DNA from 2 places in the Paenarthrobacter sp. PAE-2 genome. Region 2 is predicted to be linked to the other one. Evidence: predicted binding sites of a transcription regulator. Region 2 holds the regulator's gene; the other holds the start of a gene.
The links. Region 2 encodes HrcA, which represses chaperone genes, less so after heat shock. Its sites were predicted from a motif close to TTNGCACTCGNNNNNNNCGAGTGCNAA; they were not measured.

Region 1: a site for HrcA is predicted at 1,455-1,481, ahead of OCL88_RS05080 (FmdB family zinc ribbon protein). Genes of this name have one in related genera too.

The regions. Positions count from the first base shown of each region.
Region 1 covers NZ_JAPDNV010000006.1:31,327-35,065, forward strand. The annotation lists gene galU (UTP--glucose-1-phosphate uridylyltransferase GalU) at 1-651, opposite strand, end outside; gene OCL88_RS05075 (5-formyltetrahydrofolate cyclo-ligase) at 786-1,388, shown strand; gene OCL88_RS05080 (FmdB family zinc ribbon protein) at 1,542-1,808, shown strand; gene OCL88_RS05085 (RcpC/CpaB family pilus assembly protein) at 1,875-2,657, shown strand; gene OCL88_RS05090 (DUF4011 domain-containing protein) at 2,661-3,739, opposite strand, start outside.
Region 2 covers NZ_JAPDNV010000008.1:76,012-79,750, reverse strand. The annotation lists gene OCL88_RS07045 (GerMN domain-containing protein) at 1-45, shown strand, start outside; gene OCL88_RS07040 (16S rRNA (uracil(1498)-N(3))-methyltransferase) at 82-858, opposite strand; gene dnaJ (molecular chaperone DnaJ) at 861-1,988, opposite strand; gene hrcA (heat-inducible transcriptional repressor HrcA) at 2,038-3,045, opposite strand; gene OCL88_RS07025 (DUF3097 domain-containing protein) at 3,262-3,739, shown strand, end outside.

The DNA of each region.
Region 1 (3,739 bases), on a different contig from region 2:
TGCCGGGTGCAGGACGTACCGGCCAATGACGGCCAGGTTGGAGGGTGCTTCTTCCGGGGACGGCTTCTCAACGAGCTGCTTGATGCGTACGTAGCCGTCTTCGTCGTTTTCTTCGACGTCGGCACAACCGTAGGCGCTGATCTTGGAGGGCTCCACCTCGATCAGGGCAACTACAGAGCCGCCGGTCTTCTGCTGCACGGCGATCATTTCGCTCAGGAGGTCGTCCTTGGGATCGATGAGGTCGTCACCGAGGAGCACGGCAAAAGGCTCGTGCCCCACATGCTGCTTTGCACGGAGCACAGCATGGCCCAGACCGTTGGGATCGCCTTGGCGGACGTAGTGGATGTCCCCGAGGTTGGTGGCGGACTGGATCGCCTCCAGCTTGGTGGTGTCCCCCTTCTCCGCGAGCGTGGCTTCAAGCGCCGGCACACGGTCAAAGTGATCCTCCAAGGCACGCTTGCTGCGGCCGGTGATCATGAGGACGTCGTGCAAGCCGACCTTGACTGCTTCTTCGACCACATACTGGATGGCGGGCTTGTCAACTACGGGCAGCATTTCCTTCGGCATTGCCTTCGTGGCAGGAAGGAACCTGGTACCGAGACCCGCTGCGGGGATGACGGCCTTACGGACAGCATTGTTATGGTGAGTCACCGGACTAATCTAACGGAAGGATCACGTCAAAAGGTAAACCCCCGCCGTGCGGGTGTGCACAATCTGTTGACGTTCACGTCCGGCAAGGGCAGCGCTGCCCGGCCCGCCGGACCACTTCGACGAAACGGACGGACATGGAATCCAAGGAAGAAATCCGCAGCGCCCGACGGCTGCAGCGGCGAAACCGCACGCCGGAACAAATTGCCGCGGCCGGAGAGGCGCTGGCACGGCACGGGGTGAGTTGGGCAAAGGACGTCTCAGGCGGGTCCCCGGCCACCTTTACCGTCTACTTGGGCGTGGCCTTCGAGCCGCCCACCCTGCCATTGATTGAGGCCCTCCATCAAGAGGGGCACAGGATCCTGTTGCCCGTCTGCGAGCCCGGCCGCACGATGAGCTGGGTGGAATGGACGCCGGAAACCACCTTCGTGAGGTCCTCCTACGCCCCCATCGATGAGCCCGAGGGCGAGAGGCTTACCAGTGCGGTGGCAGGAGCGGATGCGGCAGGCATCTTCATGCCCGCGACTGCCGTTGACGGCGATGGCAACAGGATCGGCCAGGGCGGCGGATACTATGACCGTTTCCTCCAGGGCCTCAAGGATTCGGCGCAGCGGCCGCGCACCATAGCGGTGACGTACGACGACGATGTGTTGCCGTCCGGTGCTATTCCCGCCGAGGCTTTTGACCAGCCGGTTACGGAGGTCCTGATGCCCTCGGGAATTGTCCGGCTCGGCCGGTAGTTATATGCCGTGGTATCCCGCACAGATAACGACCGGTCGACGGGCGGAATCCACGGGATGATAGAATTGGCACTCAGGCCCTGCGACTGCTAAGGGAGGTTATCCTCCCCTCGCCGCCGCCGGACCTGAACTTTGTTCTGAAGGAGGAATTCAGTGCCCACTTACGCATACGCCTGCAAAGACTGCAACCATGCCTTTGACATCGTGCAGTCCTTTTCGGACAGTTCCCTGACGGAGTGCCCGGAGTGCAACGGTGCGCTTCGCAAGAAGTTCAACAGCGTCGGCGTCGTTTTCAAGGGCTCAGGGTTCTACCGCACGGATTCCCGCGATTCCAAGGGAAGCACGGTTTCGGCCGCTCCTTCGGCTCCCGCGACCCCGGCACCCGCTGCGACTCCTGCGCCTGCTGCCGCCGCCAGCTGATCGCTTTATCCACATAGGGTTTCCGGCCGCTCCCCTGCGGCCGGACCCCTTGGCTAGCGTGGCCATATGCCACTCAAGCCACCCTCCGCACCGCGCTTCCGCACCAGGCAAACGCCCTTCGGGACCCGCCGCCATCGGGGCGCCGCCCGTACAACAGACCCCAGCCGTTACGGTGAGCACTGGACCGCCACTGCCGCTTCCTTTGGAGCCAGGCATCGGCGTCTGACAGTGGCCCTGCTGCTCTGCCTGGCCACGGGAATCGCCGTCCAGCAACTTACTCCAGTTCCCGAGCAACAGGTCAGCATTGTGGTTTCGGCCCGGGACCTCCCGGTTGGCGCCAGCGTCTCTGAAGCAGACTTCATCACCGCCGGCGTACCCCGAAGCGCTTCTTTCCCCGGAGCCATCGAGGACCCTGCACGTCTTCAAGGCCGCCAACTCGCTGCACCACTGGCCAAAGGCCAAATCCCCACCGAGACCAGCTTCCTGGGCCCGGGATTGCTCACCGGTGCGCCGCCCGGGTCCGCCGCCGTCCCGCTCCGAATGGCCGACCCGGCATCAATTCGCCTACTCTCGCCCGGGCAGCTCATCTCGGTTATCCTCTCGGCCACCGAGGCATCCGAATCTTCCCCACGCCATGACGTGCTGGCAGGCGCCGTTCCTGTGCTGTGGACCTCAGCCCAAGGCGATGCCCCCGGACAATGGCCGGGCACATCCGAAGCGGATGGGCTGGTAGTGGTAGCCGCAGACCCCCAGCAAGCAGAAAAGCTTGCCGGCGCTTCAACGCACGGCAAGCTTTTCTTTATGTTGGTGCATGGACCCCAATCCGGCCCACCGGACACCGCAGAATGAACGTCAGCCCCAATGCGGGGGCTTCTGCTCCTTCAGCCATTGGTCATGGTCATAGCCGGGTTCGTCACCCCATCGGCGCGGATCATCTTCAGCCGCCTTATTCGGCAGGACGCCTTCAGCAGCGGGCTTAGCCGCAGCACGCTTTCCCTTGGCGTCCTCGGGTGCCTCACTAACCACTTCCGGTTCTTCCTTTTCCGTGCTTTCCGTCATGCCGGTAGCATTTGCGTTGTCTTCATCATCGTCCGTTGCCTGGGCCATCCCGTCGGTACTCCCCTTGCTTCCGGACTCGTTGCTTCCGGAGTCGTCGCTGCCCTTGGCCACATCCTGGCTCTTCGCTCCGGGTTCAGCCGGGTTCACGGTAGCTTCGTTCCCGTCACCGGTTGCGGACCCTGACGCAACGCCCACGGGTGCCGCCGGTGATGAGCGAACGTAGGAGGGCTGGACGTCACGCAAGTCCAATTGTTCTACATCCATGTCCAGGAAACCATGGTGGGGCGCAGTCGCCGGCTGCGGAAGGTGGTTCTCGAGCCCCAGGTAGGAGCCGATCCGATCGGCACAGGAGGAGGGGTCGGTGAAAACCTCGATGGTCCACAAGGACATGTAGCGCCATCCCATCCGCTCGAGCAACTGCGGGCGGAGCCTGCTGCGCTCACGGACGCTCATCCGGCGGTACCGTTCCGTACCATCCGACTCGATGGCCACGGGGGTAGGAATCTCCGCGCCTTCCCTGCCGATGGTGTGCACGGGATCGGCGGCCGCGGCAATATCCAGGACGCCATCGTAGAGATGCCATACCCGGGCTCCCCTCGCCCGCAATCTCTCACCGAGGTCGGCAACCAGCGGATCTTCACCCAGGGCCTGTTCGCTGGCCACCGCGCGGGAAGCGGGTGTACCCAAATTGCTGTTACCCGAAAGCTCGCGGTCCAGCAGTTCGTAGAAATCAACCGCACCGTGCGAAAGCCGGTCCAGGTCCAGGTCCTCCGGGCGGAAGCAGCTCAGGACGTGCATCGAGCGCCTGGCCCGGGTCATGGCCAACGCGAAGCGGTTCCGCCCACCCTCAGTGGACAACGGACCGAAGGAGT
Region 2 (3,739 bases):
GCAGACGAGACCACCCTGGACACCCGCCTCTTCAAGGTCGAGTAAGACGTGGCCCGGGTGGTTGGGCCGGTCCGCCGCCCGCTAGCGCCAGCGGCCCAGGATATCGCTCAACAGAACGACGGCGGCTGGTCCGGCCGTTGACGATCGCAAGACGTGGTGGCCCAAAAGCGCCGTCACCGCGCCGGCATCGCTGAGCCTGGTCACCTCACGGGGAGCCATCCCACCCTCTGGACCGACGATCAGGAGGACTTCCCCCGCGGCGTCCGGGCCGCTGTCCGCGAGGATCCCGGCCTCCTCAATCACCGAACGCAGGGAGTTCTTGGCATCCTCGTGGAGGATCACCGCCAGGTCCGCCGCGGCTGCCGCTTTGGCCAAGGCTGTTGTGTCCACCAGGTTCCTGACCTCAGGAATCCAGGCCCGGCGTGCTTGTTTCGCTGCTGCGGTCACTACGGACTGCCACTTTGCGTGCGCTTTCGCGGCGCGATCGCCCTTCCACCGCACAATGGAGCGCTCCGCCTGCCAGGGGATCACAGCATCAATGCCGAGCTCGGTAGCCGTTTCGATGGCGAGTTCGTCGCGGTCTCCTTTGGCCAGCGCCTGCACGAGCACCAACCGGACAGCGGGACGTTCCTCAAAGGCTACTTCTTCCGCAACCACGGACAGCAAGCCTTGCCCTGCCTCGGAGACCCTACCCGTCAGCCTGGCGCCCGCACCATCGGAAATATCCACCGGTTCGCCTGCGGACAGACGCTTCACTGTCACGGCGTGCCGCGCCTCCGGGCCCTCCAGGACAAAGACGGACCCGGACACCAATCCGTCAAGGCTGCCGGTGGGGGCGAAGAATACGGGGTTGCTCACCGCTACAGGTTACCGAGCTTGTCCCGCAGCTTTGCGAACATCCCGCCGCTGGCAACGAGCTTCCCGTCCGTGAACTGTTCTCCGCGGAGTTTGGCGAGTTGACGGAGCAGGTCTTCCTGGGCGGCGTCCAGCTTGGTTGGCGTCTCCACGTGCAGGTGCACTTTGAGGTCGCCGCGGCCGTAACCGCGAAGATGCGTCACGCCGAGCCCGCGCAGGGTGATGATCTCGCCGGACTGCGTACCGGCCTTCACATCGATCTCCTGCGGACCGTCGAAGGTCTCCAGGGTCAACTCCGTGCCCAGGGCGGCTGCAGTCATGGGTACACTTAGCGTGGCGTGGAGATCGTCCCCTTCGCGGATATAGGTGGAATCGCTGTTGACGCGGATCTCCACGTACAGGTCGCCTGCCGGACCACCGGCGGGGCCTGCCTCGCCCTGGCCGGACAGCTGGATACGGGTCCCCGTGGCCACACCGGCGGGTACTTTGATGGTGAGGGACCGGCGGCTGCGGATCCTGCCCTGGCCACTGCACTCGTTGCAGGGATCCTTGATGATGGTGCCGAATCCTTCACAGGATCCGCAGGGCGCGGTGGTCATGACCTGGCCCAGAATGGAGCGCACAGCGCGCTGGACCTGGCCACTGCCGCCACAAATGTCACAACGTTCCGGGTGGGTACCCGGACGGCAGCAGCTGCCGTCACAGGTGGGGCACACAACAGCCGTGTCCACTTCGAGCTTCTTGTTGACGCCGAACACGGCGTCCTTGAGATCAATGCGCACGCTGATGAGGGCGTCCTGGCCACGACGCACGCGGGACGCGGGACCTCCGTGACCCCCGCCCCCGCCGAAGAAGGTGTCGAAAATGTCCTGGAAGGCAAAGCCTTGCCCGGAATAGCCGCCGCCGAATCCGTTGTCCGTTCCGTTTTCATTGCCCGTGGCGTCGTACACCCTGCGTTTTTGCGGGTCTGACAGGACTTCGTAAGCGTGGGTCACGGCCTTGAAGCGTTCGGCGACATCCTCCCCCGGATTCACATCCGGGTGGAGCTTGCGCGCCAACTTGCGGTACGCCTTTTTGATCTCTTCCCCGGTGGCTTCCGGCGAGACTCCCAAAACGTCATAGTGGCTGCTCAAAGTCGGTATCTCTTCCTTGTTGTACTGCGGTCTTTGGTGACGGCCGGTTTCAGCCGCCGAGAATTCGGGAAAGGTAGCGCGCTACGGCGCGGACTGCCGCCATGGTGGTGGGGTAGTCCATACGGGTGGGACCGAGGATTCCAACCTTGGCGCCGGAACCGTAGCCGGTAGCCACCACGGAGGCCTCGGCCAGGCCGTCGTAGGGATTTTCCCGGCCGATGCTCACCGTCACGCCGCGCGGATCATCCCCCATGTCCGACAACAACCGGAGCATGACAACTTGTTCCTCAAGGGCCTCCAGCACGGGTCCTATGCTCAGGGGGAAGTCCACGTTGGAACGGGCGAGGTTGGCCGTGCCGGCCATCAGGATCCGCTCTTCCTTGCTGGTATCGCTGAGGGCCTGGAGTCCGTTGGCCAGCATCTGGGCGAGTCCCCGCAGCTCCGGCGGGCACAACGCCACCACGGACGGCAAGACCTGTGGAAGGAGGTCCATCTGCGTGCCTGCGATGCTGCCCAGGAAGCGTGAACGCAGCGCCATGAGGGCCTCGTTGGCAACGTCGGCACCGGCATCGATGACCTTCTGCCCAACGCTTCCAGTGTCGGCAATCAGCACCACGAGCACTTGCTTTGGCCCGAGGAGGACGAACTCCACATGGCGCACCACGGCGCGCTTGGAGTGCGGATACTGCACGACGGCGACCTGGTTGGTCAGCTGCGACAGGAGCCTGACGGTCCGCTCAAGGATGTCGTCAATATCATCCGGACCCTCAAGCAGGGAGTGGATGGCACGACGCTCAGCGGCCGACAGGGGCTTAACCTGGGAGATCCGGTCCACGAACAGGCGGTAGCCCTTGTCCGTCGGAATACGGCCGGCGCTGGTGTGTGGTGCTGCGATCAGCCCCTCTTCTTCAAGCACCGCCATGTCGTTGCGGATGGTCGCACTGGATACGCCCAGGTGGTGGCGTTCTACCAGGGCCTTGGAACCAACAGGCTCCCGCGAATGTACGTAGTCCTCAACAATGGCACGCAGAACTTCGAGTTTGCGTGGCTCACTCATTCCAACACCTCCTGACAGACCATCCGGCCCATGCACTGATGCACGAGGGACCTTCAGCTGACCCTTTTGCTTAGCACTCGACATGCCCAAGTGCTAACAAGTCTAGTATGGGCCACCGCGTTGCTAGCATTGAAACCGCCCGCGCAGACATCCATGGCAGGCCCGGCGGCGACTGCGGCCCGGCAGCCGTCCAAGCCCGAAGAGTTAGGTCATTCCTTGGCTTATGACACCTGGGGTCCACAGGACCTGACCGCTCCTGCCCAACGCCGGCTACCGGAGGTACCCGTGCAACGCGGGATGGTGCTGGAGGATGCCCAATCCGGTTGGGTGGGTGCGGTCACCCGCGTGGAAAAGTCCGGCGGGATGCACATCGTAGCCCTCGAAGACCGGCGCGGAAAAACCAAGTCCTTCCAGCTGGGCTTCGGCTTCCTGCTGGAAGGTCAGCCCATCCGGCTCCTGCCTCCCGCGCCCAAGGCACCCGCCACTGCAGCCTCCCCCACACGGACAGCCTCGGGTTCCGTGCGCGTCAGTGGCCAACGCGCCCAGGTGGCCAAAGCGAGCCGTATCTGGGTGGAGGGCAAGCACGATGCGGAACTCGTGGAAAAAGTATGGGGTGACGACCTCCGCGTGGAGGGCATCGTCGTCGAGCCCCTGCACGGGGTGGATGACCTCAAAGCCGCGATAGCAGCCTTCA